3 regions of the Streptococcus sp. HMSC065C01 genome follow, and region 1 is predicted to be linked to each of the others. Evidence: predicted binding sites of a transcription regulator. Region 1 holds the regulator's gene; each other region holds the start of a gene.
The links. Region 1 encodes Rex, which represses fermentation and respiration genes when NADH is low (regulators of the CRP and FNR family bind a similar motif). Its sites were predicted from a motif close to TTGTGAANTANTTCACAA; they were not measured.
Positions count from the first base shown of each region.

Region 2: a site for Rex is predicted at 7,821-7,838, ahead of HMPREF2918_RS10430 (class II fructose-bisphosphate aldolase). Genes of this name have one in related genera too.
Region 3: a site for Rex is predicted at 6,065-6,082, ahead of adhP (alcohol dehydrogenase AdhP). Genes of this name have one in related genera too.

Region 1 covers NZ_KV812837.1:90,524-100,817, reverse strand. The annotation lists gene HMPREF2918_RS03095 (NAD kinase) at 1-632, opposite strand, end outside; gene HMPREF2918_RS03090 (GTP diphosphokinase) at 616-1,287, opposite strand; gene HMPREF2918_RS03085 (CYTH domain-containing protein) at 1,383-1,940, shown strand; gene HMPREF2918_RS03080 (ribose-phosphate diphosphokinase) at 2,013-2,969, shown strand; gene HMPREF2918_RS03075 (cysteine desulfurase family protein) at 2,979-4,091, shown strand; gene HMPREF2918_RS03070 (DUF1831 domain-containing protein) at 4,101-4,448, shown strand; gene HMPREF2918_RS03065 (DUF4649 family protein) at 4,450-4,665, shown strand; gene HMPREF2918_RS03060 (redox-sensing transcriptional repressor Rex) at 4,796-5,443, shown strand; gene radC (RadC family protein) at 5,646-6,329, opposite strand; gene HMPREF2918_RS03050 (hypothetical protein) at 6,384-6,662, opposite strand; gene HMPREF2918_RS03045 (class A sortase) at 6,832-7,575, opposite strand; gene gyrA (DNA gyrase subunit A) at 7,589-10,045, opposite strand; gene HMPREF2918_RS03035 (L-lactate dehydrogenase) at 10,244-10,294, shown strand, end outside.
Region 2 covers NZ_KV812860.1:35,305-45,598, forward strand. The annotation lists gene HMPREF2918_RS10375 (LiaF transmembrane domain-containing protein) at 64-375, opposite strand; tRNA gene HMPREF2918_RS10380 (tRNA-Thr) at 576-648, opposite strand; gene HMPREF2918_RS10385 (GNAT family N-acetyltransferase) at 695-1,156, opposite strand; gene HMPREF2918_RS10390 (ABC transporter permease) at 1,195-1,980, opposite strand; gene HMPREF2918_RS10395 (ABC transporter permease) at 1,982-2,800, opposite strand; gene HMPREF2918_RS10400 (ABC transporter ATP-binding protein) at 2,802-3,794, opposite strand; gene HMPREF2918_RS10405 (hypothetical protein) at 3,953-4,360, opposite strand; gene HMPREF2918_RS10410 (hypothetical protein) at 4,414-4,812, opposite strand; gene HMPREF2918_RS10415 (hypothetical protein) at 4,849-5,196, opposite strand; gene HMPREF2918_RS10420 (histidine phosphatase family protein) at 5,263-5,817, opposite strand; gene HMPREF2918_RS10425 (alpha/beta fold hydrolase) at 5,869-6,807, opposite strand; gene HMPREF2918_RS10430 (class II fructose-bisphosphate aldolase) at 6,892-7,773, opposite strand; gene HMPREF2918_RS10435 (hypothetical protein) at 7,971-8,570, opposite strand; tRNA gene HMPREF2918_RS10440 (tRNA-Leu) at 8,653-8,738, opposite strand; gene HMPREF2918_RS10445 (CTP synthase) at 8,861-10,294, opposite strand, start outside.
Region 3 covers NZ_KV812832.1:15,989-26,282, reverse strand. The annotation lists gene HMPREF2918_RS01815 (ABC transporter ATP-binding protein) at 1-376, opposite strand, end outside; gene HMPREF2918_RS01810 (HIT family protein) at 444-857, shown strand; gene HMPREF2918_RS01805 (hypothetical protein) at 870-1,160, shown strand; gene HMPREF2918_RS01800 (glycopolymer--peptidoglycan transferase LytR) at 1,182-2,375, opposite strand; gene HMPREF2918_RS01795 (GNAT family N-acetyltransferase) at 2,389-2,919, opposite strand; gene tsaE (tRNA (adenosine(37)-N6)-threonylcarbamoyltransferase complex ATPase subunit type 1 TsaE) at 2,912-3,367, opposite strand; gene HMPREF2918_RS01785 (NCS2 family permease) at 3,546-4,967, opposite strand; gene HMPREF2918_RS01780 (Cof-type HAD-IIB family hydrolase) at 5,143-5,955, shown strand; gene adhP (alcohol dehydrogenase AdhP) at 6,146-7,168, shown strand; gene HMPREF2918_RS01770 (PTS sugar transporter subunit IIB) at 7,542-8,531, shown strand; gene HMPREF2918_RS01765 (PTS mannose/fructose/sorbose transporter subunit IIC) at 8,559-9,362, shown strand; gene HMPREF2918_RS01760 (PTS system mannose/fructose/sorbose family transporter subunit IID) at 9,381-10,292, shown strand.

The DNA of each region.
Region 1 (10,294 bases):
ATCTTATCCTTTTTAGGGACAATGACAGAAGAACCCAAGGTACGATAGACACGATTGTTTAGACTGGCGATCTCAGCAATCTGCAGCGCCTCAATAGTTGGGTGAAGGACTGCTCCTCCCAAGGATTTGTTGTAAGCCGTACTTCCTGTAGGAGTCGAAACGGTAATCCCGTCTCCTCTGAAGCGCTCAAAATCCACTCCATTAATCGTGAGATCAGCAACCATGGTCCGGTCGCTTCTCTTAATCGTTGCTTCGTTCAACGCTCTCATGGTACGGGTTTCCCCATTTTCGAAAGTAATCTTGACATTCAAAATAGGGTAGGAAACCTTAGCGCCTGTATCATATTTTAAGTTCTCAACCAGCTTATCGATTTCACTGTCTAAGTAATCCGTATAGAATCCTAAGTGTCCGGTATGGACGCCAACAAATCGCACCCGATCCAACTGGTGTTCATACTTGTGAAAGGCTGATAGCAACATCCCATCGCCACCAATTGAAATCACAATATCCGGGTGCTTCTCCGTCAAAATAAAATTATTTTTCCGAAGCTTGTAGCGCAACTGCTGAAAAACCTCTTCACTTTGACGCTTGCGATTGCGAATAATGGATACTTTTTTACCTGTAGTCTTCATCTGTGTCATCACTATTTCCAACGCCATCATTTAACTTACGATGAAGTGGATCAAACAGGGCTTGAGCCTCCTGAATCGCATCCCGAATTGCCCCCATCTCTTCATCCAAGAGATAGGCCAGGTTTGCTGTCGTCTCTAAGCGTTTTTTGATCTCGTCTGGAAAGTCTCCTTTATATTTATAATTGAGCGAGTGTTCAATGGTTGCCCAAAAATTCATGGACAAGGTCCGAATTTGAATCTCTGCTAAGATCGTTTCATTTCCATCAATAGTATCGACCGGATACTCGACCACGACGTGGTAACTCCGGTAGCCACTTGATTTCTTGTGGCGGATGTAGTCTCGCTCTTGGACCACGCGCATATCCTGCCGTTGTCTCAGAACCTCTAGGATTTCTTCGACGTCATCTACGAACTGGACCATGATACGAAGACCAGCAATATCTTGCATATCCTGAGCCAAATTTTCTTCAGAAATATTTCTTCGGATCATCTTTTCGCGGATACTCTCAATCGGCTTAACACGACCTGTGACAAACTCGATTGGAGAATGCTTTTGTTGCTTACGATATTGCTTACGAATCCCACGCAGTTTGATTTTTAATTCCCCAACTGCTTGGATATACGGATCTAAGAAGTTTTCCCAATCAATTGCCATCCTACCACCTTGTAATCTGAACCATTTTTGTATACAATAAACACATCTCTTATTATATCATGAATCGCTTTCGAAAAAAAGCAAAGGACTACAAAATGAACCATTTAGAAATTGAATACAAAACCTTGCTAGACAAGGAGGAATACCAATCCCTCCTTCCACTTTTTGATGATACAGAATTGGTTGTCCAAACCAATCACTATATCGATACCCCCGACCAGCTCATCCGTAAGGAAAAAATGGCCTTGCGGGTGCGTACTTTCACAGATCAAGCTGAGTTGACTCTCAAAGTCCCTGAGGCAGTTGGCCATTTCGAGTACAATCAAAACCTCAGCCCAGAAGAAACCGAGGCGATCCTTCAACACCAACAGTTTCCTGACGGAGAAATCAAAAACCTCTTAATCTCTAAAGAAATCTCTGTTGAGCAACTCGCTGTCTGGGGAAGCCTTACAACAGAACGATTCGAAAAAGAAACAGCTGCAGGATTGGTGGCACTAGACCACAGTCTCTATCTAGACACTGAAGATTATGAATTAGAAATCGAGGTCGAAACCGCTGAGCAGGAAGAAAATTTCCATCAGTTCATCAAAGAGCATGGAATCGTCTACAAAGCTGCAAAAAATAAAATCGCAAGATTGGCGGAAAGATTGTAAAATAGCTGAAATTATCGCAAATTTTTGCTAAAATAGTGCTAAGATCAAAAATCTAAATGAGGTTGGAATCACATGTCAGATAAAAAAAATATGAAGCTCTTCTCTCTCAATTCAAATCCAGAGATTGCGCAAAAAATCGCGGATCATGCTGGGGTTCCACTTGGGAAAATTTCATCCCGTCAATTCTCAGATGGTGAAATCCAAGTCAATATTGAGGAAAGTGTTCGTGGATATGATATTTATATCATTCAATCAACCAGTTTCCCTGTCAACAATCACTTGATGGAACTGTTAATTATGGTAGATGCTTGCCAACGGGCCAGCGCAAATACTGTCAATGTGGTCATGCCTTACTTCGGTTATGCTCGCCAAGACCGGACTGCTGCTCCTCGTGAACCAATCACTGCTAAACTCGTCGCAAACATGTTGGTCAAAGCTGGGGTGGATCGTGTCGTCACACTGGATCTCCATGCAGTGCAGGTTCAAGGTTTCTTCGATATTGCCGTGGATAACCTCTTTACCATTCCACTTTTTGCAGAGCACTACATCAACAAAGGTCTAACTGGTCCTGATGTCGTCGTCGTCAGTCCTAAAAATTCAGGTGTCAAACGGGCTCGTAGTTTAGCGGAATATCTTGATGCACCGATTGCGATCATTGATTACGAGCAAGATGATGCAAACCGTGATTATGGCTATATTATCGGGGATGTCAAAGATAAGAAAGCGATCTTGATTGACGATATCCTCAATACTGGTAAGACATTCTCAGAAGCTGCGAAAATCGTCGAACGCGAAGGTGCTACTGAAATTTATGCTGTATCAAGCCATGGTTTATTTGTAAAAGGAGCTGTTGAATTATTAGACCAAGCTCCGATCAAAGAAATCTTAGTAACCGATTCTGTTGCTCCAAATGGACCAACACCAAAAAATATTAACTATCTGACAGCTAGCGAACTGATCGCTGAAGCTATTGTTCGCATTCAAGAAAGAAAACCTGTTAGTCCTCTATTTGCCTACCATAAGAAATAAGGTCTTAATGTGATATATTTTGATAATGCCGCAACAACTCCCCTTCTACCTGAAGTCATTGATAAAATGTCTGAAACTATGAAGACCACTTTTGGAAATCCATCGAGCCTTCATGCTCATGGACGGATGGCTAGTAAACTTCTCCGAGAATCTCGCGAGCAAATTGCTCAGTCTCTCCATACTCTTCCAAATCGTATTTTCTTCACTTCAGGTGGATCAGAAAGTAATAATACCGTTATAAAAGGCTACTGCTTGAAACACCAAGCAGATGGCAAACACATCATTACGACCGCTTTGGAACACCATGCGGTTCTTGAACCCATCGAATATCTTGTAGAACGTTTCGGATTTGAAGTTACGATCGTCCAACCAAGAGATGGACGCATTAAGGCTAGTGATATCAAGGCGGCTCTTAGACCGGATACCATTCTTGTCTCTACCATGTTTGCCAATAACGAGACAGGCGATCTTCTTCCGATTAAAGAAATCGGAGAACTCTTAAAAGATCATCCAGCTGCCTTTCACGTTGATGCTGTCCAAGCAATCGGAAAGGTCCCTGTCTATCCTGAAGAGTTGGGAATTGATTTTCTCAGTGCTTCTGCCCACAAATTCCATGGACCAAAGGGCGTCGGTTTCCTTTATGCAACCTCCCCAGATTTTGATAATCTTTTACATGGTGGGGATCAGGAAAGTAAGATGAGAGCCAGTACGGAAAATCTCATTTCTATTGTCGGGATGGCAACCGCGCTTCAGCAAGCTACACTTCATCAAGAAGAAAATTTCAACCAGGTTCAAAAACTTGGCCAAGAACTAGTTAATGGTTTAACAGACTACGACTACTACGTAAATGCGAATGACGATCATCTTCCATTTGTTTGGAACCTTGGCTTTCCGGGTGTCCAAAATGATGTATTATTGATGCGACTCGATCTTGCTGGAATTTCTGTCTCTACAGGTTCTGCTTGTACCGCCGGTACAGTTCAACCCAGCCATGTCCTTGAGGCACTCTATGGAAAAGATAGCTCACGCCTAAAAGAATCCCTTCGAATTAGTTTTTCAGAACTCAATACCGTAGAGGAGGTTCAAGACTTCCTCTCAAAACTTAAAGAAATTTTATCATAGGAGAACAATATGGCTTTTGAAACAAGTGTTTCATTGAAAGACTGCAAATATACCTATAGTCTACACCCAAATGTTAAAAAATATACCTTACGTGACAATACATTCGCTGTTACAAAAGTTGGAAATTACGAGTTAAATCGTTTGCTCGAAGTCGTTCCAAATAGCGGCGAAGGCTTCCTACTTAAAATCATTTTCAATAAAGATTTGACAGGTTTTAAGATCAATATTACTGACAAGTCTGGACTTCGCCTGGTTAATATCTTTAAAAATCCAGAGAATGATATCATCCAACAAAAATTCTATTTCCTAATGGATAGTCTTGTCGAAAGAGAAATTTTCAACAAAACAGAGGTCTAATATGGTAACCTTAACTTATATCGATGCTTACCAAGTAGAACGAACGACTACTTATCCTGACCTTGCAGCCTGTATCCTAGCTTTTTCAGGCTGTGTAACCCTGCCTGACTCTTACTCAATCGTATCCATTGAATACAAGGGGGAAAAGCTCCCCTATACAGGACGGGTCGATGGGCTCTATGCTTATCTGAAAAAGGTAGAACAAGCTGAAAACTAAGCTGATGCTGATGGAACTCTCCCATCGCCATCAGCTTTTTCTTTAGACGAAAATATTTTTGAAAAACGATTCTAGATAGTTGATTTTTTCACAATCTTCCTATACAATAAGAGGGAAAGGTTGTGATATTGTGAAACATGATAAAAATACTCCAATTCCACGCGCAACAGCAAAACGCTTATCGCTCTACTACCGCATTTTTAAACGCTTTAACTCTGAAAAAATAGAGCGCGCCAATTCAAAGCAAATTGCTGATGCAATTGGGATTGACTCTGCTACCGTTCGCCGAGATTTTTCTTATTTTGGTGAATTAGGAAGACGGGGATTTGGTTATGACGTAAAAAAACTGATGAACTTCTTTGCCGATCTCTTAAATGATAATGCCATTACCAATGTCGCTATTGTGGGGATCGGAAATATGGGAAGTGCGCTTCTCAACTATCGCTTCCATGAACGCAATAAGATGAAAATTGTCATGGCATTTGATCTAGATGATCATGAACTGATTAATACCAAAAGTAAGGATGGGATCCCCATTTATGGGATTTCTACGATCAAAGAGAATCTCAAAAAAGAAGGCATTCAAACAGCAATTTTAACTGTCCCAAGTATTAAAGCGCAGGAAGTGGCTAGTCTTTTAGTAGATGCCGGTGTCAAAGGAATTCTAAGCTTTTCTCCGGTCCATCTGACAGTTCCTAAAGACGTCGTCGTCCAATATGTCGATCTCACCAGTGAATTGCAAACACTCCTTTATTTCATGCGAAAAAACGAAGAATAAAGATTTATACATTAACAAGAAAAGAGGCTGGGACAAAAGTCCTAGCCTCTCAATTATTTTTGGATTGTCGAGCAAGACGCAGTGGTTGAGTGGGCTCTACTACGCTGATTTCATCAGCTTTTACAGCCCTACTCAACTGTGCGGAGGTGGGACGACGAAATCGAATTCTAACGAATTACTGATTTCTGTCCCACTCTCTTTTTTATACCAAATAATCTGTCTCTTCACGGTAACTATAATAGTTTTCTTCAGATACAATCAAGTGATCTAATAGGGTTAAACCCATCACTTCACAGGCCTCTAAGACTCGATGTGTTACTTCATCATCATTTTTACTTGGAAATACGGCACCAGATGGATGATTGTGAGCCAAGATGATAGAGGTTGCCATGTGCTTTAGTGCATAATGCAGGATTTCACGTGGCTCCGCAATACTTCGATTCACGGTTCCAATAAAAATGGTCTGTTGATGAATAATTTCATTCTGCGTATTCAAATAGAGGGCAACCAGGTGTTCCTGTTTCTTATGGCCGATTTCCTGTTGAATTTTATGTGCCAATTTCTGACTGCTCATGATCTGTTCGGAACTCATCAATTCGTCTTTATGAATCCTTCGTCCAAACTCAATCACAGCCTGAAGTTCGATGGCCTTCACCCGGCCAATGCCAGAGATTTCCTGTAGCTCCTCTAGGGTTAATTGACTTAACTCCTTTAAACTATTAACTGAGCTCAAAAGACCTTGTGCAATCTCATAAACACTTTTTTTCTTATTGCCTGTCCGTAAGAGAATGGATAACAATTCTTGATGACTCAGCTTATCCACTCCTTCAGAAACCAAACGTTCTCTAGGAAGCAAAGATGGTTCAATAAATGATATGTCGTACATAATTTCCTCCTCACTTATTAATTCGCAATAAATGGAGAAAACGACAACCTTTCATTATTTACAGGCAATTTCTTGTTTCAAGTCATCTAACACTAAGACTTCATCTTTATTAAAGCGAATCTGATAACCTGTTTGAACTTGTTCAAGCTCCTTTAAAAACTGTTGAATTTCACAGCGGATCAAGTACTCCTGACTCTGAGGAATGGCTTCTAAAGCTTGGTAGACTTGCTCTACTTCGTAGATTCCTTTCGTAATTAAACCATTTCGTGGAAAATCATTTACTAAGAGATTGTAGAAATGATGTAAGAGATGATAAATTCGCTCTTTTGTCACTATTCTACCTCCTTATCATACTCTTTCTCCTCTATTATATACTGATTTTCCCTTAATATTATGACAAATTCCTTACATAATATTACCAATCTCTTACAATTTTACAAGAATTTCTCCTAGCTTCCTACATAGAAAAAGCCCTGGCATCTCTGCCTTGGGCTTTATTTTCTTAAAGTTGCATTTGATTATAAGACTTGCTGAATGAATCCAGGATGTCTTTTGGAGCCTTGTCATAGTCAACAGAGGTTTCCAAATTTCCTTTTACAATCGTACGGTAAGTCGCTGCAGCATCCTCACAAGTCACCAAGGTGATCTCATTGACACCTTCACGATCTTGAATGACATCTACACGGTCTGGAGTCACTGTCTCAACAGACGAGATGACATAAGTATAGATTTTTTCTTTATCCGTGATGTAGATCTTCATACCCGCCTTGGCTTTCTCTAATGGTGAGAATAACATGGCATTTGCTCCAGTTAGACCAAACACGTGGTGACTAGCAAGAGAATAATTGCCTTGCCCCATGACTTGGTTTTCCTTCATGGTCCCTGCTCCGTAGTAGAGGGCTACATTTTCAAGCCCCTTAAAGATCGGAAGGTTCATGTTTAATTCAGGAATCGAAATCCCCCCAATTACTGGTAGCTTTTGAGCTTGCCATTGGGCATTGATGACGGCTTCCGTCGAAAGTGACTGGACATGTTGGAAATCAAAGCTCGTCTTCACTTCTTTATTCTTATCAATGGTTTTTTTATCGACCTTGCTAACCTGGTATTGGTTGGTATGCCAAACCATAATCATGTTTCGGATCGGAGCATTGAAAATCAAGAGAAGCGAGAGAATAATCAAAAGTGTTGCAACGATGTTGATAAGAGTATTGCGTAAACTCTTTTTCTTTTTTCTTTTGCGTGACATGCTGTCCCCTTATCTATTCGTTTTCTTCCACTACTTCTTCATCTTTTTCTTCGGGTTGGACTGTTGTAAAGGTCACAATTTTCGCATCCTGATCCAGTCTCATGACTTTCACACCCTGAGTTGAACGACCCGTTTGAGAGATATTCCCAACACTTGTGCGGATCATGACACCGGTATCGGTAATGATCATCAGATCTTCATCACCTTTAATGGTTAAAAGACCAGCCAATGGACCATTTTTCTCTGTAATATTGGCAGTTTTAATCCCTTTACCGCCACGGCCCTTAGTTGGGTACTCGCTAGCCATTGTGCGCTTACCATAGCCTTTTTCAGTAATAATCAATACTTCATCTTGATCGGTAACGACACTAGCTCCAACAACCTTGTCTCCTTCACGGAGATTCACACCACGTACACCAGTGGCAGAACGTCCCATATTGCGGACTACAGCCTCATTAAAGCGGACAGAATAACCATACTTGGTACCGATAATAACATCAGCATTACCATCTGTAAGGAAAACATTGATCAATTCATCCTCATCACGCAGATTCAGAGCTTTGAGACCGTTCTGTCGAATATTTGAAAATTCAGCTACATTGGTCCTCTTGACCAATCCTTGTCGCGTCGTAAAGAAGAGATAAGCTTCGTCACTGCGGTCTTGCTCCACATTGATGATGGTCTGAATCGATTCACCTTCGTCTAATTTTAAGAGATTGACGATTGGCAATCCTTTGGCTGTCCGACCATATTCTGGAATCTCATAGCCTTTTAGACGGTAAACACGCCCCTTATTGGTAAAGAAGAGCAGATGGTCATGAGTGCTCGTAGATACCAGTTCACGGACAAAATCATCATCTTTCACACCAGTTCCTTGAACCCCACGTCCACCACGTTTTTGCACAGTAAATTCTGCTTGGTCCAAACGTTTGATGTAGCCTTTGTTAGAAAGGGTGATCAAGACATCTGTTTCTTCAATCAAGTCCTCATCTTCAAGAGAAAGGACTTCACCAACCATCAACTCAGTCCGACGAGCATCTCCAAACTTGCGCTTGACTTCTTCCAATTCTTCCTTGATAATAGTAGCTACACGCTCTGGTTTCGCTAAAATATCAGCTAAATCAGCAATCAAGGCAACCAAATCATCGTATTCACTTTGGATCTTGTCTCGTTCCAAACCGGTCAAACGACGAAGACGCATGTCCAAAATGGCTTGACTTTGACGTTCAGAAAGCTTGAACTTCGCCATCAATTCAGCCTGTGCTTCAGCATCTGTCTGGCTATTGCGGATGATCCGGATCACTTCATCGATGTGATCCAAAGCAATGAGCAAACCTTCTAAAATATGGGCACGTGCTTCCGCTTTTTCTTTATCAAAGATGGTCCGGCGAGTCACCACTTCTTTCTGGTGCTCAATATAAGCCCCTAAAATTTGGCGAAGAGAAAGAATCTTTGGAACACCACTTTGGATCGCCAACATATTGAATCCAAAATTGGTTTGCATTTGCGTCATCTTAAAGAGGTTGTTCAAAATAACGTTAGCCGAAGCATCTCGGCGGACCTCAATCACAAAACGAACCCCTTCACGGTTTGATTCATCACGTACAGCTGTAATCCCTTCGATCCGTTTTTCTTGCACCAAGCGAACGATGTGCTCGTGAACCTTGGTTTTATTGACCATATAAGGGAACTCAGTGACAACAATCCGTTCACGGCCACTCTTGGTCACTTCAATCTCTGTACGAGAACGAAGAACGATCGAGCCTTTCCCTGTTTCATAGGCTTTGTGGATACCTGATTTCCCCATGACCAAAGCACCTGTCGGGAAATCTGGACCAGGAAGAACTTCCATAAGTTCACGGGTCGTCACCTCAGGATTATCCATCATCAGCTTCACTGCGTCAATGGTTTCTCCCAGATTGTGAGGAGGAATATTTGTAGCCATCCCAACAGCAATCCCAGTAGCACCATTGACGAGAAGGTTAGGGAAACGTGCAGGTAAGACCAAAGGTTCGCGCTCACTGGCATCATAGTTATCAACGAAATCAACTGTATTTTTATTGATATCCCGCAACATTTCAAGAGCAATCTTACTCATACGGGCTTCTGTATACCGTTGTGCAGCGGCGCCATCACCGTCCATAGAACCAAAGTTTCCATGACCATCCACTAACATGTACCGATAACTCCACCATTGCGCCATCCGAACCATGGCTTCATAAATAGAGGAATCCCCGTGTGGGTGGTATTTACCCATAACATCCCCTGTAATACGGGCTGACTTCTTATGTGGTTTATCTGGTGTAACACCCAATTCATTCATTCCGTACAAAATACGACGGTGAACAGGTTTCAAACCATCACGAACATCAGGTAGGGCACGAGCAACGATAACACTCATGGCATAATCGATAAAACTCGTCTTCATTTCTGATGTTAAATTCACATCAATTAGATTCTTATCCTGCATTCAAAAAATGCCTCTCTTTACTTAATTCACCATACTATTATAACACATTTTAGCCTATTTTTCTTCTTAGGAACACAAACGTAAAAACGTTTACATCAAGGATTCATACTGTATCAGATGACAAAGACTTTCAAAAGTGGTAGAATGAAGACGTATGAGAATCTATCTCAAAAAAAAATGAAGGAGACGTTTAGACTCATGACTTTGACTAAACAACACAAAAAAGTTATCCTTGTCGGTGACGGTGCT
Region 2 (10,294 bases), on a different contig from region 1:
GTTTTCCCCATCAAGAGGTAGTTTTGGAGAAGTAAAAAAGCTGATCAAGTGACCAGCCCTCCTTTATTTATTGCTTTCCTTGTCCGGTAAAAGAAAACTAAGACCCAGGCAAGCTAGCACACCTGCTGTGATGACCAGACCATTTGAAACCGGCAGGACATCGTAAATCGCATTTGCGATCATAAATGCGATCAAGGCGCAGATAACACTTGCCTTGTAATCTTTTTTCAAGAGATTTTCAAGTGTAAAGAATGCAAATAAGAGAACAGGAAATAGGGGCCAGATGTTCACATCGAGCTTTGGAAAACCAACCATTCCCATTGTGACAATCACAAAAGCAGCCAAAATAAATCCCAGTCCAAGTAGTTTTTTCATCATCATATACCTCATTTTCAATATTCGGAAGTACTTCTTCCTTTGATGATTCTATGATAGCAGAGAGCCCCTAAAGCAACAAGGACTTTTGACTAAGTGGTCAAAAACGGCGCCTATGCGGTCAAAAAAAGGAGCGAGACCGAACGAATATGTGATAACCATCATTCGTCGTCTCGCTCCTTCAAAGCAGATTTTTTCTATGCCGATTGCAGGGATCGAACCTGTGACCTACGCGTTACGAGTGCGTTGCTCTACCAACTGAGCTAAATCGGCGATTACCTTCTTAGTATAGCACTCTGATAGCGGATGTCAAGCACTTTTAGTTGATCTTTTTTATCAGAATCTGACATGGATTCTGCGGATCCCATAGTTGCGGAAAAATTTCTAATTTTTTAAAACCAAGACTGCGATAAAAGACATTTGTTCGGTCATAATCTTTATTTGAACCTTCTGCGACTGTTTTGACCTGTAGGTAGTCCACTTGTTTGACTGCTTCTCTTTCTATAGTCGTAATTAATTTCCTTCCAATTCCTTGACCTTGGAATGATTTTTTCACGCCTAGACAGTCAATTTCAGCACAATCTTCACTCGAATATGATAAACTTATAAACCCTACTACATCACTTTCTTGATAAGCAGCCCAAACTCGTAAATCCTTAGCTCCTTCAATGTAGGCTTGCGTGCTTTCTGGTATTCCAAACCATTCTGGCAAATCCCTTAAAATCTCAGCGACACCTGCCATTTTTTGATCTTCACCCTTGACTTCTTTAATTACAAACATCATAAGTTCCTTTCTTGATTTTAGTCTTACTTTACCTCTTACGAACCAGCACTTTCGTAGGCATCCAATCCCCTGTCCCAAAGTTTGAGGGAAATAACAAAGAAAACAAGGGAAATCAGAATCAAACCACCAATATTAAAGAGTCCATCCTTGTCCTGCAAGAAATAGCTGGCAGGATAGTAGGCCGTAAAGGCGAAAGGTACAATAAAGCTAATTAACCAACGAAGGAGCGAATTGTAAATAGAAATAGGATACTTGGCAAAATCATTAAACATATAGAAAATGTAAATCATGGCACCTGACTGCTTGGTCCAAAAAGCGATGCTGGCTGTAGCAATTTTCAAGGAAGTATAAATCAAGGTCGCAAAAGGAATACAAACTAGAAAAATCAGGAATTTTGGAAGAGTCCAAGCAATGCTAGTCGCCGTTGTCGCTAGTAAAATTCCACCGACCAAAAGTTCACCCAAGGCATCAATCTGAAAGGTCTCAACGAGGATGTGAAAGAGAGGATTGATAGGACGAGTCAGATACTTGTCAAACTCCCCTTTTCGAACTAGTCGTTGACCTAAAGCCCATAGATTGTCAAAAAAGAGATGATCTAGTCCCTTTGGAATTAAGGAAAATCCATAGATAAAGGCAATTTCTTGAAAAGTCCAACCTTCTAGGGAGGGAATGTGTTGAAAGATGACATTGAGAAACAAGAGGTTCAGGCCTTGAGTCAGAAAGACTCCCAACACACCAACCACAAAATCTACCTTGTATTCCATGATTTGCTTGATGTACTGTCTGATAAAAATCAGATGCATGCGTTGATATTTTTTCATCCTAACCTCCCTGAATGGTGATAAATGACTGGACTCGTTTCCAAATCAACTGAGACAAGCCCACCATCACTATAAGCCAGAAAAGCTGAAGCAAAAGTGCTTGAAGAATCTGACTAGCATCGTATTTCCCAACAATAATCATGACCGGAGTGTAAATTAAGGATGAGAAAGGTAAGAAGGACAGAATATCTGAAATGACCTTTGGAAAGAAAGCCAAGGGAATCAAACTACCAGACATAAAGGCCACTATGGAAGTCTTAAGTAGGTTGGAACCCCAAAGATTTTTAAATACAAAGGCTGAAAATCCAAAGCAGATATTAAAGAAAAAGTTAATCAGATAGGCCAGCGTTAAGCTAAAAAGATAAAGGGTAGTTAGTCCCAGCACTTCTACAATCCCTTGCCCAGATAAGATTTTCATCAAAACAATGACACTTAAAAATGGCAGTCCAACAGAGATAAAAATCAACCACTTGGAACCAAGCTCCGTAAAGAGGTAAGAAGCCGCAAAATGCACTGGTCGCAACAAGCGCATGATAATGGAACCATCCTTGACCTCATCACCAATCATAAAGGAAGAATCCGACCTAGTCAGAAGATTAGTCACAAAACTCATGATGATGTAGAGGGTGATATCTGCCATACTGAAGCCCTGAATCAAAGGCTCCTGGGAGGAATCAAAGACAGCCTTCCATAGATAAAAAGCCACAAAAGCACCCATGACATCGCCAATCCGATAAAGAATAAAGTTGACTCGATAGCTAATCAACTCCTGAATCCCTGCATTGATAAAGGGTTTATAACGTCTCCACAATTTGACCATCTTAGAGCTCCTTTCGATAGAAGCGACGGATAATATCTTCAATATCCGTATCTACCATCTTCAAATCACGGACCTCAAAATCAGATAAGGTTTGCTTGATAATATCGGCCGACTGGTAGCGGGAACTATCGAATTCAATATTGAGAGTATTTCCTTGTCTATCAATGGACATATCAGGCAAGCCCTCATAATGAGAGACTAGATGATTTTGACCTGGCGTCAGGTCAAAGGAGAGAGTCTTCATCTTGCCAAAGGTCTCCTTGAGCTGGCTAACCGTTCCATCAAAAATCTCTTGCCCCTTATCAATCATAAAAATCCGATCACAGAGTTGCTCAATATCACTCAAATCATGAGTAGTCAAGAGAATAGTTGTCTCTTCCTCCTGATTAATCTGGGTAATGGCCCGACGAATGTTGTCCTTGACCGACACATCCAAACCAATAGTCGGTTCATCTAAAAAGAGAACTTTGGGATTGTGAAGCAAGGAAGCCGCAATATCCGCCCGCATCCGTTGACCTAGTGAAAGAGTCCGCACAGGATCCTTGATAAATTCCTTCAAATCCAAAACTTCATTCAAAAAGTCCATGCGCTTATGGAAAAGCGAGTCCGGTACATCATAGATCTCTTTCAAAACCGTGTAGGTCTCTTGCAAAGCCAAATCCCACCATAGCTGGGTGCGTTGTCCGAAAACGACTCCAATATCCTTGACATAATCTTGGCGATTATCCTGGGGAATCTTGCCGTTAATCCGACAAAAGCCAGATGTGGGCTTCAAAATTCCTGTCAGCATTTTGATGGTGGTTGACTTCCCAGCACCATTTGCCCCGATAAATCCTAAAATCTGCCCTTTTGGAACTTCAAAAGTTAAATCCTTGACCGCTTCAAAGGTCTGCTTTTCAGGATGAATAAAGGAGCGCAAGGCTCCCTTTAACCCCGGCTCCTTAACTGTCTTCACAAAATTTTTCCGAAGATGTTGCACTTCTATCATTGCCATATCTATCTCCTAAAATCTGCCTTTTTTTCAACATAAGGAAAGAAAGCCCTAATAACACCCTATTATAGTGCAAATGTCTAAGGAAAACAAGTGTTAATTTATATCGAAAATTTTTATCCCTAAGAAAAGATAAAAAGGTGATGCTGCATCACCTACCTCTACCAAGTTAAGTCTTCAATCATGCTTCTTACTTGTGAATCAAGAGTCTTATCCTTCTTCAGTTCTCCAACCAAAGTCTGAATCTGCCGGACTAGATTTGGATCATTGTCATTATAGCATCGATGAAGCATCCAGATGTTATGCACAGTTGGACTTTTTAGAACTGACTCCAACAATAAATCCTCATAGCCTTGATGATAAAACTTCTCCACAAAGTGTACCAATTCACCTGGAGAACCAAAATCAACTTCTGGGTGGTTAGCAATGAGTTCTAATATGGGGGCAACCAAATCAAAGGGTTGAGGGGAAGCCTCCATGGCATCTACAATCTCGTCTGCCAACTCAAATTCTTGGTCTTCAGTAATTGCATCATGCAAAGCAACTAACATATCATCTTTAGTAAGCATCTGATTCTCCTTTTCAACTGTTCCATATCATTATTCGTTTTCGAACTTTTTCTTCACTCATCAAACCTTGTTTGTAAGTAGTTTTCAAACTCCTTTTGGGATAAATCACTAGGAAGTTCAAACATATACTCATATCCTTCATCACAAAAGGAAACATTCTCTTCAGGTGGAAACCATTTCCGAAGCCAGATGATATAGGAGGCATAATCTTGTAACCTGTTCGTTGAATCAAAGTAATCAATCACAAAAACATTTTTCTTGCTACTCAGTGAACTTTCCAAAGTAAGCTGAGGACTTTGATAATCCCAAGAAAGCGAGTAAGCTTTTTCAGGATTCGTCCTTTCTCTGATCAAAATACCTGGGAATTTTCCTCTCAAAGCAGTACAAAAGGCTTGTAAATCTAGGAATATGGGGCCTTTACTCTCAATAAAGACAAAATCAGCAGTACTCATCAGTCTCTCTCCTTCTTTTTAAAACTGAAAACAGACTTAACCATCAATGGCAAAATTCTCCAGACTCTCAAATGCCTGCCCCTGATAGTCAAAAGAAAAGATATGAATATCATCAAAAGTTTGATCGCAGAAAGTAACGGTTTGTCTTTCTGGCTCGATGATGGGTTTACCCAATTTTTCAGTAGCTTCTTCATCTGTGAAATACCCATAAAATTCTTGTAAATGAGGCAGTATAAATGCAAGAATACGGTAAAGATTTTTATGGTAATTGGCTGCAAGCAACTGAGCTTCCATCTCAAAGTTTCCACTTGGTTTTTCTTCCCAAGCTACAAGAACATCATCTACTTCATGTAGGTAGGCTTGCAAGGACTGATCGAATATCATGGCTATTTTTCCTTCAATTCTATTTGTAATAACAGAAAATAAAATCACATAGATTGAACTAAATGATTACCTAGATGTAACTTTCATAATTCTTTTCACACTCTTATCTTTGTCAACTAGAAAGCAATCTGGAAAAGTCATCTGTCCCCATTTTTTATAATCAAAACTTGAATCAAAATGATTGATTAAGATTCCTAGCAAATTTCCATGAGAACTCAGTAAAATGGTTTTATCTGAATACCTTTCTTCCAAGTCCTCAAATAAATCTAAAATTCTATTTAATGCTTCTCGATTGGACTCGCCTCCAATAAGAGATTTATCTGGATTTTGCCATAAATATTGAATTGTTTTTTCAAACTCAGTATCTTCAATAAATCTTGAGGATAATTTTCGCTCTCGTAACCGATTATCAAGAACTATTTTATCAAATTGAATTGGCGAGCTATTAATCGTTTCAAATGCTCGTTTATAAGGACTAGAAAAATAATAATCAATATTAAAAGAATTCAAAAAATCTAACTGATTAAGAGATGAAAATCCTTTTTCTGACAAAGTTCTATTAAAATCATCACTTGAAAATCTTGAATGAGCATGTCTAAGTAAAATATAAGAATTATTCATAAGTCATTACCTTTCAATTATTATCATCAGTCTCAATGGATTTTTAAGCCCTCAATTATTCTCTAAAAATTCTTTAATACGAGAAACAATAGCATCGCTTTGATAATGATAGAGGTCGTGAGGCGCATCCATATAGTCGACTTGAATATTCGACTGGTCGCTTGCAAATCTCTCTGCATAACGTTGCCACTCTGATTGGCTAAAGGTCGTGCCTTCACCGTTAGAAACCAGGAGTAAGGCTGGAATTTTCGGATTAATGCTAGATGGAACTTTCTTGGCATTTTCCTTTGCCAAACGGGATTCATGAAGCATGGCTTGTGACATCAACTGCTTATATGCTAGTAATTTATATTGTTGTCGTTCAGTTTCAGTCAGAGTTGGATTTTTTATATAAAAGGACTCAGGGAAATAGCGTAATAAGCCAATCTTACTGCTCCAATAGGCCACAGTAAGCAAGGCCTGATTATCCTTTAAATCTTCATAACTCGCTGGCAAGGCCCAATCCAGACCAATCAAAGCCTTCACTTCATTTGGATATTTCTCTTGCCAAGCAAGACTCTCTAAACTAGCCATAGAATGCGAAATAATCACATAAGGACCTGAAACATGAGCTTGCGCCAAAGCTTGACGGGTCTCAGAAAGGACCTCCATCACATCTCTTGAACGATCACTATCTTCACTAAAACCATATCCTGCTCGCTCCACGACAACAACTTTGTATTTTTTGGATAGGGAATCTGATAGATTCTTAAAGTCTAAAATAGGAGAGGCGATACCTGCACCGGAAAGAAAAACGATTGTTTCAGATCCTTCTCCTTTAACAGAGACATTCATTCGATGTCCATTGACTGTAACTTGTTTACCAATGGGTGTTAGAAGCTTACTTTCATTTCGTAAACTAAATTGATGAAAAACAAATGTAGCACCTAAAAAGAGCAGGAGAAAGCCACAAACGATCCAGCTAAACTGTTTAAATTTTTTCATAGGCATATTGTACAAAAATTAAATCCCGGAAGCAACTTTTCCCATACAAAAAAACAAGATCCACATGGGACCTTGCTTTCCTGTTTTCAATTAAGCTTTGCCTTCTGAACCGAATACGTCGATACGTTCTTCAACAGCTGCTGTAATTGCTTCGAAACCTGGTTTCAAGAATTTACGTGGGTCGAAGAGTTTCTTCTTATCGTATTCTGCTTCGTTTGCATCGTATTCACGTACGAATTGACGAGTAGCATTTGCAAATGCGATTTGGCATTCAGTGTTAACGTTAACTTTTGCAACACCAAGTTTGATAGCTGCTTGGATTTGATCGTCAGGGATACCTGATCCACCGTGCAATACGATTGGGAATCCTGGAACAGCTTCAGTCAATTTTTGCAAGTGGTCAAGGTGAAGACCTTTCCAGTTTGCTGGGTAAGGACCGTGGATGTTACCGATACCTGCAGCCAAGAAGTCGATTCCTGTAGCAACCATTGCTTTAGCGTCTTCGATTGGTGCCAATTCACCGTCACCGATGATACCGTCTTCTTCACCACCGATAGTACCAACTTCAGCTTCTACTGAGATACCTTTAGCATGAGCTTTTTCAACGACATCTTTCGCCAATTTAAGGTTTTCTTCAACTGGAAGGTGTGAACCGTCAAACATGATTGAAGTGTAACCAGCTTCGATACATTCAAGAGCATCGTCGTAGTGACCATGGTCAAGGTGAATAGCAACTGGTACAGTAATACCCATTGATTCTACAAGGTTTTCAATAAGGGCTTTACATACTTTGTAACCACCCATGTATTTAGCAGCACCCATAGAAGTTTGGATAAGTACTGGAGCTTTCTTAGCTTCTGCTGCACGCAAGATAGCTTGAGTCCACTCAAGGTTGTTTGTGTTAAATCCACCAACTGCATAACCATTGTCACGAGCTGCTTGGACAAATTTTTCTGCTGAAACGATTGCCATTTGTTATAGGCCTCCTATAAATTTTTGTGGGGTTAATCCCACTTACATTGTTTATTTTATCACTTTTTAGATGAAATTGCTAGCTTTTCCTGTAGCTTTAAGCGATTTCTTCCGATAAATAGGACGGAATCTCCTATCTCCTAAGACTCTCATCCTAGCAAACAAGTAAAAGAAGCTGGGACAAAAGTCCTAGCCTCTCAATTATTTTTGGTTTGTCGAGCAAGACGCAGTGGTTGAGCGAGCTCTACTACACTGGTTTCATCAGCTTTTACAGCCCTACTCAACTGTGCGGAGGTGTGACGACGAAATCGAATTCTAACGAATGACCAATTTCTGTCCCACTCTCTATTCTCTTCTTTAAAATTTTTTAGTGAAAGGAGAAAGGCAATCCCGCAAATCACAAGGAGTGCTGCTACAACCCATTGAGAATAGAAATAAGCAGCAAATAACTGACTGTCGGTAAATATTTTTCCAAGAAGTCCGTTTAGCACTCCCTCAAGAAAGGGAATATTCTCACACACTGCAAGGATTGACGCAAGAAAGAGTATACTGCCTGCTATCAGAAAAAGATGAAGAATCCATTTTTTGATTCTTTTTTCATCTCTGAGCAGATACTGAGAAGCAATCGCCACTAAAAAAATGAAAACATTCCATATGTTTAAGGCGATAAAATATCTAAAAGTATCCTTGTATGCGCCTATCCCCATCGCTAAAATCAGGATAGGACCGAAAAAATTAATGGCACTTCCCAATAGTACAAAAAGGCCATCGGCCAATACCAGATCCTTTTTCTTCATGTTCTCACCTCATCTCACACCTATTCTATCATAAAGTTTTGAAAAACAAAAAAAGACAGCCGAAGCTGTCTTGATTATCCGATGCGGAGAGAGGGACTTGAACCCTCACGACCTAAAGCGGTCACAGGATCCTTAGTCCTGCGCGTCTGCCAATTCCGCCATCCCCGCGATTGAGTACTTTACTAGTATATCAATCATCCACATGTTTGTCAAGATTTTTTTCAAACTTTTTTCAATGTTTGTTATTTCTTCACAAAAGGGATCAGGTCACGAAACCTGACCCTTGATTCTTATTTGCTATCGTGATTTTCAACGGCCGCTGTGATAAAGGCTGTGTAAAGTCCTTCTGGGCGGTTTGGTCGACTTGACAATTCTGGGTGGTATTGGCAAGCGACAAAGAATTTGTTGTCTGGTATTTCAACAATTTCGACCAAACGGTTGTCTGGTGAAACGCCTGAGAAGACAAAACCTGCTTCTTCGAACTGCTCTCGGAAGGCATTGTTAAACTCATAGCGGTGACGATGGCGGCGTTGCACTACTTCTTGATGGTCATAGGCTGCTGCTGCTTTCGATCCTCGCTTGAGCTTCGATGGGTAGAGTCCTAAACGAAGGGTTCCTCCCATGTCTTCCACATTGATTTGGTCCCGCATGATATCGATAATCGGGTACTTGGTTTCTGGATCCAATTCAGATGAATTAGCCCCCTCCAAGCCTAAGACATGACGGGCAAACTCGATACAGGTCAACTGCATACCGAGACAGACCCCTAACATTGGCACATCCTGTTCACGCGCATACTTGATGGCTTGAATTTTTCCTTCTGTTCCCCGTTGACCAAAACCACCTGGGACAATGATCCCATCCGCATCTCCAAGGAGTTCTGCCACATTTTCAGCTGTCACATCATTGGCATTGACCCAATTAATCTTGACTTCTGCATCATTGGCATACCCTGAGTGCTTCAAGGCCTCAACGACAGAAATGTAGGCATCTTGCAATTCTACGTATTTTCCAACCAAGGAAATCTTGACCTGCTTCTTGAGGTTCATGACCTTGTCGACCATTGCAGACCATTCTGTCATATCTGCTGCAGGAACATCCAATTTCAAATGGTCACAAACGATTTGGTCCATATTTTGTGCTTGCAAGTTCAATGGGATTTGGTATAAATGTTCCACATCAAGTGACTCGATGACAGCTTCTGGTGCGACATCACAGAATTGAGCCAACTTGTTCTTAATTCCTTGACCAGCTGGTTTTTCTGTACGGATGACCAACATATTTGGTTGAATTCCAAGACCACGCAATTCTTTCACAGAGTGTTGGGTCGGCTTGGTTTTCATTTCTCCCGCAGCCTTCAAGTAAGGTAGAAGAGTGGTGTGGATGTACATAACGTTTTCAGCACCGACATCTGCCTTCATTTGACGAAGAGCTTCAAGGAAAGGAAGGGACTCAATGTCTCCAACTGTTCCCCCGACTTCTGTGATGATGACATCTGAATCCGTCGTCGTCGCTGCTCGTTTGATCTTTTCTTTCAAGGCATCTGTAATATGAGGAATCACCTGTACAGTCGCACCCAAGTATTCTCCACGACGTTCCTTGCGAAGGACTTCGCTATAAATTTTCCCTGTTGTCACATTTGAATACTTATTCAGATTGATATCAATGAAGCGTTCATAGTGACCAAGGTCCAAGTCTGTCTCTGCGCCATCGTCTGTGACAAA
Region 3 (10,294 bases), on a different contig from region 1:
ATTTTTCAGCCAAACGAAATCGTTCCAACAAAGGCTGGACGCGCACCATGACCTGATCCATGTCTAAATCATAGGCCATAGCTACGGTTTCGATATGCTCTCTCAAGGTTAATTCTTCATATAGGCTAGGGGTTTCTGGAATATAGCCGATTTTTTTACGATAGTCTGTTGGAGCTTCTGGAAGACTCAAGCCGTCAATCCGTACTTCCCCAGCATAAGGATGCAGGAGACCAATAATTTCATTAATCGTGGTTGACTTCCCAGCTCCATTAAGTCCAATCAAACCAATCAGTTGGCCATCCGGAACTGAAAAACTCACCTCTTTCAGGACAGGGATGTTGACATAGCCCCCTGTCAACTTGTTGATTTCTAACATATTTTCTCCGATTTCTGGTATAATGTTCTTATATTATAACAAAATTTAGTCTAAATGAGGTGTATTTATGGTTGATGATTGTATTTTTTGTAAGATTATAGCTGGCGACATTCCTTCCTCCAAAGTCTATGAGGACGAGGAAGTCCTCGCATTTTTGGACATCTCTCAGGTTACACCAGGTCATACGTTAGTGGTTCCAAAAAAACACGCTCGCAACCTCTTAGAGATGGACGAAACCGCCACAGCTCAACTATTTGCACGTGTTTCTAAAGTTGCTAAAAAAGTAGAAGCTGCTACCCAAGCTAAGGGAATGAATATCATCAGCAACATGGAAGAAGTTTCTGGACAAACCGTATTTCACACACATGTCCACATTATCCCTCGCTATTCCGATCAAGATGAGCTTGCCATTTCATTTACTGAACACGAGCCTAATTTTGAACAACTAGCAGTTCTCGCAGAAACCATCAAAAACAGTTAAAAAGGAGGCCATATGAAACTCAAAAATCTCTTTTGGTTTGCAACAGGAGCTAGCATTAGCTACCACCTAGTAAAAAACCGCAAAGAAATTAAAACAGAGGTGACTGAATCCAGCCAATTGGTCAAGGGAATTCAAGATAACCTAGCAAAAATCCAACGCAATCTGGATATTATCCAAGACCAAAAGACCAATCTTCAAGAATTGGTAACGGATTTCCAATACAAGACCAAACTATTTAGTCAACAAGCAACAGCTTCTCTAAAAGAAATTCAAGACATCTGGCAACCAAGTAAAAACGATTGAGAAAACTCAATCGTTTTTTTCTTATTCTGAAGGCACCGTAGGTGTCACACTGCTCGACTCTGTAGCTGCAGGAGCAACTGGTGTCACTGGTGCAACAGAACTTTGAGGCGTCACCACTCCCGTATCCTGGGTCGATGGTACAACTGGTAGTTGGTTAAACTCTTGGTAAACAGGTGCTTCCCCAGATGCTGGAACTGGATTTTCAGTTTGAGAAGAAGAAGACTTCAAATCTTCGTCTCCATCTAATAGGTAAGCATTGGTTTTCAATGTTTTGATTTCTTTTAGTCCCAAAGCTTTGCGGATGATATTTTGAATTTTCAAGAGATGTTTTGAAGTGACAATCTGATAACTTCCGCCATCTGCTAAGGTGGCATCTTCTCCTTTCAACTGGTACTGATGAATCGTTGAAAGGGCGTCTTTATACCCTAGCAATTGAAGAAGACTATTACTGTCAAGCGCTATGTTGGTTTGCATATTGTCACTAACAGACTCAATGATTCCTTTGTAGTGACTCAAACTATTGAGGCTTAAAACTTTCTCAACAATCTTTTTGATCACTTCACGTTGGCGTTTTTGACGTCCATAGTCTCCTTCTGGGTCTTGGTAGCGCATGCGTGAATAAACGAGAGCTTGGTCCCCATTAATCTCCTGACGTCCTGGTGCGATCTTAGCCGTATATTCTGGCTCATTTTCCTCGATCGAGATATCGAAGTCAAATGGATTGTTGACTGTGATGCCACCAACCTTATCCACTAATTGAACCAGCCCCTTCATATTGATCATGACATAGCGGTCAATATGGATATTCAAAAGATCTTGAATGGTCTTAATGGCTAACTTGGCACCACCTTGAGCATAAGCCGAATTCAATTTTGCTTGGACCGTTTCGCCATCTGAAGTAATATTGGTTAGGATATCTCTTTCCAAGCTAGTCATGGTTGTTTCTTTTGTTTGAGGATTAACAGTCACCAAAATCATAGTATCACTATTTCCGGCCCAAGGATCTTCCCGAGAACCGCTACCTGTATCAACCCCCATCAAAAGGATGGTCATCGGCTTGTTTTCTGCAATGACATTGGTCTCATTTCCAAAGCCTTTATAGGTCTTACTGAGAGTCCCAGTCGTTTGGTTTAGGATGGTAAGGCCATAGGCCCCAATCCCAATCACTGTTACCGTCAATAAGCTCAAAAACATCAAAATAATTTTTTTAACCATTTAGAATCTCTCTCTAATCTATCAGTTTCCCCATAAGGTAAACATCTAAGAATTCTCCTTCAGCTGAACAAGCTCCACGAGCTTGACAACCTTCGATCTCAAAACCTAACTTTTTATACAGGTGAACTGCTCGTTCATTGCGCACTTGGACATTCAAGACTAGTTTCCTAAGAACACCCGTCGAGTGCGCCCACTCAATTCCTTCTTCCAACAAGATCTGTCCAAGTCCTTGATTCCAATAAGTTTTTCGAACCACAATAAAGACATCACCAATATGCCGAACAGACCGTTGAGAAGCTGCAGTGATATTTAACAAAGCTGCCAGTTCCTGATCTAGAAATAGCAAGAGGCAAATCCGATTTTCCGCCATTTCTTGCACCATTAGAAATTGCTCCATGTCTGCTGGAGACATGCCAATTCCAGCTTCATCTAGCGTCATGTAATCTGACTCTTTCCCAACTTGATTTAAGAAATCAACGACAAGAGCCGCGTCTGCACTTTCAGCTTGCCGAATTTCTACTGTCACTTCCTTTTCCTTAGTCATCGGTTTTTTCCACCTGCTCAAAGGATGCCAGTAAAGCTTCTGCACGCGCTCCATGAGCTTCAAAAGCTAACTCTCGACCATCTTCTAATTTTCGGATAAAAATTTTTAGATAAGCATCCGAGAGACTCGGCTCAATCAGCTCTCCCCATTCAATAATGGTAGCACCATCTCCAAATAGGAAATCATCTAAATCAATAGAATCTGGATCATTCCCAATCCGGTAAACATCCAAATGGTATAAAGGCAAGCGGCCTTCGTATTCACGAACAATGGTATAGGTCGGGCTTTTAATCATCTGATCAATCCCTAACCCCTTTGCAATTCCTTTGGTAAAGGTCGTTTTTCCTGCTCCTAGATCACCTGATAAGATAATCACGTCTTGCTTTTCTAAGAGTTTTCCTAGCTGTTTTCCTAGAGCGATCAGCTCCGTTTCATTATGACTAATCATTTCTCTATTATACCAAACTTTTTAAAAATCTGCTCTTTCTTTTAGAAATTGTTCGACTCCGGTTTGTTTTTGAGAAAAAGGAATCAAAGAAAACAGGAAATTCTCCCATTCATTCCCTCAATCCATCTAAAAAGGAATGGGAGACAACTCCCATTCCTTTTTGGCACTTTTCTGATACTTAATTCAAGGCCATGCTAACGTAGTTTAAAATAAAGAGAACATCTAGGATCCAAATCATGCTGTGCACTTCTTTGGCTTGTCCTTTAACCACTTTCACCAAGCTATAGGTGATAAATCCAGCAGCGATCCCTTGTGTAATCGAGTAGCTGAAGCCCATAAAGATAGAGGTGAAGAAAGCAGGAACTGCTTCTGACATATCTTCCCAATGGATATTTTTCAAGCCACTCAACATCATGATCCCAACAACAATCAAAATTGGGGCTGTAGCAGCGGTCGGTACAATCGCCAACAAAGGACTAAAGAGACTTGAAATAGCAAAACAGATCGCTACAACCAAGGCTGTCAAACCAGTGCGTCCACCAGCTCCAATACCAGCTGCAGATTCAACATACGTCGTTACGTTTGAAGTTCCTGCAATAGCTCCGACTGAAGTCGCTACAAGGTCTGAATAGAGGGCCTTATCTAATTTCGCTGATTGATGGTTTTCCCCATTTGTCGCAACAATCCCAACTTTTTCACCCGTACCGATTAAAGTTCCGATTGTATCAAAAATATCAGTCAAGGAGAAGGCTAAGATGGCCATTAAGGTCTCAGGCAAACGAGACATATTGGAAATCAAAGAACCCAATCCTTTCGATCCTAAAGCTTGACCAAAGATCTTGCCTAAATCATTAAAGGCAGCTCCTAGATGATTACTTGCAAAGTCGATTTTAGTGATATCAACCACATGGATGAGAATTCCAAGCACAGTCGTTGCTAAGATAGAAAGGATAATCCCTCCCTTAATCCCTTTGACAACAAAGAAAATAGTAATCGCAAGACCAACAAGAGCCAAGAGGACAGCCGGATTGTTAAAATCAACCAATCCAGGAACAGCAGATGCATTGGCTGAGATCGTTGCATTCGCCTTATCTGCTCCTTCTCCAACCACTGTATAGGTATGAGGGTCAATCGTGAATTTCAAAAATCCCGCATTCTTAATTCCAACATAGGCCAAGAAAATCCCGATCCCAGCTGAAATAGCAGAGCGAAGAGCGGTCGGAATCGATTCGATGATCATCTTCCGAACATTTGTCAATGTGATAATCAATGAGATCACACCACAAATGAAGACCATTCCCAAAGCTTCCTGCCATGAGTAGCCCATACCAAATACAACGGTAAAGGTAAAGAAGGCATTCAAGCCCATCCCAGGTGCTTGTGCATAAGGTAAATTGGCATAAAAAGCCATCATCAAGGTTCCGACAACGGATCCAATAATCGTTGCAAGGAAGACTCCTTGAGCTGGCATACCTGTTTGTGACAACATTTGAGGGTTTACGAAGAGGATATAACTCATCGCAAAAAAGGTTGTCAAACCAGCAAGAACCTCTGTTCGAACAGTGGTTCCATGTTCTGAAAGTTTAAAAAACTTATCCATTTCAGAATAAACTCCTTTTTCATCATTCTCGCTCCCAATCAATTTGCGAACGTTATTTCTATTTTACCAAAAGATCTTTCGCCTTTCAAGAAATCCTACTTCTCTTCTCGATTTTTGAGCGCTTTTCCGATTTTTCTGATATAATGGTCTCATTCTTCTCGAAAGGAACTGAAATATGCATAAAAAGATGATCGCTCTAGATCTAGACGGCACTCTCTTAAATTCCGAAAGCAAATTGAGCGACTTTACCATTGATACGATAAAAAAAATTAGTGCTCTTGGCCATAAAGTCATTATTACAACAGGCCGCCCCTACCGTATGGCACATACCTATTACAAACAACTAGAGCTAGATACTCCGATGATCAATTTTAACGGCTCCCTTACGCATCTACCTGAGAAAAAATGGGGGGATGAACAATGTTTGACTTTAGATAAAAAATACCTGCTAGATATGGTCGCTAACCGGGATACCATCCAAGCGGACTTTATAGCAGGCGAATACCGCAATAAATTCTTTATTACCGATCCAAATGAGCACGTTGCAGACCCTAAATTATTCGGTATTGAATCTTTCCAACCAGAAAATCAATTCAATCCCGAGCGGGTAACGAGCGACCCAAACTGTATCCTCTTTCAAACGAAAGCGGAAGACAAATATGCTCTGGCAGATGAAATGAATCGGCATTATGACTACAATCTGTCTATCAATACTTGGGGTGGTCCCTTAAATATTTTGGAATGCAATCCAAAAAATGTGACCAAAGCATCCGCTCTAACCTACCTTCTGGATAAACTCAATATGGATCAGAAGGATTTGATTGCCTTTGGAGATGAGCACAATGATACTGAGATGCTAGCTCTTGCTGGTTATGGATACGCCATGAAAAATGCCAGCTCCATCCTTCTCCCCTATGCAGACTCCATCACTGATTTCACGAATAATGAAGATGGTGTCGCGCGCCAACTCATTCAATTATTCTTATAAAACTAACAGACATGAGTTATCCCCTCATGTCTTTTTCTGCGCCAAATCCTTAATCGGTTAATCAATACCGCCCCTTTTTTCCATTTTTTTCATTGCCTCGTCATCTGGTTTGTGATATTATTAACATAGTTATTAAAGAAGCGCTTTCAAAAATTTTAAACCGCTTCTCGTTCACTTAAGGAGGAACAAAATGAAAGCTGTTGTTGTAAATCCAGAAGGTACTGGTGTTGAAATCGTTGCAAACAAAGACATGCGTCCACTTGAAACAGGGGAAGCTCTTGTTCAAATCGAATACTGTGGTGTCTGCCACACTGACTTGCACGTTGCTCACGGAGACTTCGGTAAAGTTCCAGGCCGTGTTCTTGGACACGAAGGAATCGGTATTGTTAAAGAAGTTGCTCCAGATGTCAAGAGCCTAAAAGTTGGGGATCGTGTCAGTGTCGCATGGTTCTTCGAAGGATGTGGAACTTGTGAATACTGTACAACTGGTCGTGAAACTCTTTGCCGTACTGTAAAAAATGCTGGTTACTCTGTTGATGGAGGGATGGCTGAACAATGTATCGTTACTGCAGATTACGCAGTGAAAGTACCTGAAGGATTAGATCCAGCCCAAGCATCTTCTATTACGTGTGCAGGTGTTACCACTTATAAAGCCATCAAAGAAGCCAAAGCTGAACCAGGACAATGGATTGTTATCTATGGAGCTGGTGGACTAGGAAACTTGGCTGTTCAATATGCTAAGAAAGTCTTCAACGCACATGTCATCGCTGTCGATATCAACAATGATAAACTAGAATTGGCGAAAGAAGTTGGTGCAGACTTTGTCATCAACGGTCGCGAAGTTGAAGATGTCCCAGGATTGATTAAAGAAAAAACAAATGGTGGAGCTCACTCTGCTGTCGTAACAGCTGTTTCTAAAGTAGCTTTCAACCAAGCAGTAGATTCTGTTCGTGCAGGCGGCCGCGTGGTTGCAGTTGGTCTTCCTTCTGAAATGATGGATCTCAGCATTGTGAAAACTGTATTAGATGGTATCCAAGTCATTGGTTCTCTTGTAGGAACTCGTAAAGACTTGGAAGAAGCCTTCCAATTTGGTGCAGAAGGCTTGGTAGTCCCTGTCGTTCAAAAACGTCCAGTAGAAGATGCTGTCAAAGTCTTTGACGAAATGGAAGCCGGAACCATTCAAGGACGTATGGTACTTGACTTTACAAACTAAACAACTGAACCTACAGGACTAGCCCAACTGGGCTAGTCTTTTTGAGTGCTCTCAATCACTCTCATATACAATTTGTTATATATTTATTTTTGTTTTCGAGAATATCGTTTGATTCTCGGAAACTTTTCATTGAGAACAAAATCCTATAAAACATATCTATTATTGATTTTTTAAGCATCAACAAGTAATAAACAAAATTCATTCAAGAGCATTCTTTTTCTATCTAACGATGATTTAATATAATAAATCAATGTTTTTACATCGAGATTTTGATAGAAAAATTGACTTAAGTGTGGAAACGATTTATAATAAAGTAGCTTAAAGTTTTCTTAAACTGAAAGTCAAACAAATTTTATAAGGAGGAATGTCAATAATGAGTATTGGTATCATTATTGCTAGCCACGGTGAATTTGCAGCTGGAATCCACCAATCCGGCTCGATGATCTTTGGGGATCAAGAGAAAGTTCAAGTGGTTACGTTCATGCCAAGTGAAGGCCCGGATGATCTCTATGCTAAATTTAATGCAGCTGTTGCCGCATTTGATGCAGAAGATGAAGTCTTGGTTTTGGCTGACCTTTGGAGTGGTTCTCCATTTAACCAAGCAAGTCGCGTCATGGGAGAAAATCCAGATCGTAAATTTGCGATCATCACAGGATTGAACCTTCCGATGTTGATTCAAGCTTATACAGAACGTTTGATGGATGCAAATGCCGGCGTTGATCAAGTCGCTGCAAACATCATCAAGGAAGCAAAAGACGGTGTCAAAGCCCTTCCAGAAGAATTGAATCCTGTTGAAGAAGCTAGTACTGCCGCTGCTGCTCCTGTAGCCCAAGCTGCTATTCCAGAAGGAACGGTTATCGGAGATGGAAAACTCAAGATTAACCTTGCCCGCTTAGATACACGTCTTCTTCATGGACAAGTCGCAACTGCTTGGACACCTGATTCAAAAGCCGATCGGATCATTGTTGCTTCAGATTCTGTTGCCAAAGATGAACTCCGTAAGGAATTGATCAAACAAGCGGCACCAAATGGTGTGAAAGCAAACGTTGTCCCAATTCAAAAATTGATCGACGTTGCTAAAGATCCACGTTTTGGAAATACCCATGCTTTGATCTTATTTGAAACACCTCAAGATGCTCTTCGCGCCATCGAAGGTGGTGTTCCGATTAAAACCTTGAACGTTGGTTCAATGGCCCACTCAACTGGTAAAACCATGGTTAACAATGTGTTGTCAATGGATAAAGATGATGTGGCTACATTTGAAAAAATGCGTGATCTTGGAGTTGAATTTGACGTCCGTAAAGTGCCAAATGACTCTAAGAAAGATTTGTTTGACTTAATTAACAAAGCTAACGTTCAATAATCGATTACTTACGAAAGGATTTTAAACATGTCTATTATTTCTATGGTATTAGTGGTCGTTGTTGCCTTCTTAGCAGGTCTTGAAGGTATCCTTGACCAATTCCAATTCCACCAACCCCTTGTTGCTTGTACCTTAATCGGTTTGGTAACAGGTAACTTGACTGCTGGCATTATGCTTGGTGGTTCACTTCAATTTATTGCACTTGGCTGGGCAAACATTGGTGCCGCAGTTGCACCCGATGCTGCCCTTGCATCTGTCGCTGCTGCCATCATCATGGTACTTGGGGGAGACTTCAGTACAAAAGGAATCGCTGTCGCTCAAGGTGTCGCTATTCCACTTGCAGTTGCTGGTCTTTTCTTGACCATGATCGTCCGTACCCTTTCCGTTGGTTTGGTTCACACTGCCGACGCTGCTGCTAGAAAAGGGGATATCAAAGGTGTAGAACGCGCTCACTTTGTGGCCCTTCTTCTTCAAGGTCTTCGTATCGCCATTCCTGCAGCCCTCTTGTTGATGATTCCTGCTGAAACTGTCAAAACTGCTCTTGAACAAATGCCAAAATGGCTCTCTGATGGAATGCAAATCGGTGGTGGTATGGTTGTAGCCGTTGGTTATGCCATGGTTATCAACATGATGGCGAGCCGTGAAGTATGGCCATTCTTTGCCATCGGTTTTGCTCTTGCAGCCGTTAGCCAATTAACTTTGATCGCTCTTGGAGCAATTGGTGTTGCCCTTGCCTTGATCTACCTTACTCTTTCTAAGAAAGGTGGCAATGGAGGTGGCGGTGCCGCTACTTCTAACGATCCAATTGGCGACATTCTCGAAGACTATTAAGAAAGGTGTGACACTATCATGACTGAAAAATTACAATTATCTAAATCAGATCGTCAAAAAGTTTGGTGGCGTTCAACCTTCTTGCAAGGTTCTTGGAACTATGAACGGATGCAAAACTTGGGTTGGGCATACTCATTGATCCCAGCTATCAAAAAACTCTACACAAAGAAAGAAGACCAAGCGGCTGCTCTTGAGCGTCACATGGAATTCTTTAACACTCACCCATACGTTGCCGCTCCTATCATCGGGGTAACGCTTGCTCTTGAAGAAGAAAGAGCAAACGGTGCTGCTATTGACGATGCTGCTATCCAAGGGGTTAAAATTGGTATGATGGGTCCTTTGGCGGGTATCGGAGATCCAGTCTTCTGGTTTACAGTACGTCCAATTCTTGGGGCTCTTGGTGCATCACTTGCTGCGTCTGGTAACATCCTTGGCCCACTCATCTTCTTTATCGCATGGAATGCGATTCGTATGGCCTTCTTGTGGTACACGCAAGAACTTGGCTACAAAGCAGGTTCTGAAATTACCAAAGATATGTCTGGTGGGATCTTGCAAGACATCACTAAAGGGGCTTCTATCCTTGGGATGTTCATCCTCGCTGTCTTGGTAGAACGTTGGGTATCTATTAAATTCGTCTTCAATGTTTCTTCTGTCAAATTAGACGACAAAGCTTATATCCACTGGGATAAACTTCCTGAAGGATACAAGGGTATCCAAGAAGCCTTCGCTCAAGTTGGTTCAGGTCTATCTCAAACACCTGAAAAAGTTACAACTTTCCAACAAAACTTGGATTCATTGATTCCTGGTTTGATGGGATTGCTTCTTACTTTCGCTTGTATGTGGTTGCTTAAGAAGAAAGTATCTCCAATCACTATCATCATCGCCCTCTTTGTAATCGGTGTCTTGGCACACGTTGCTGGCTTGATGTAAGC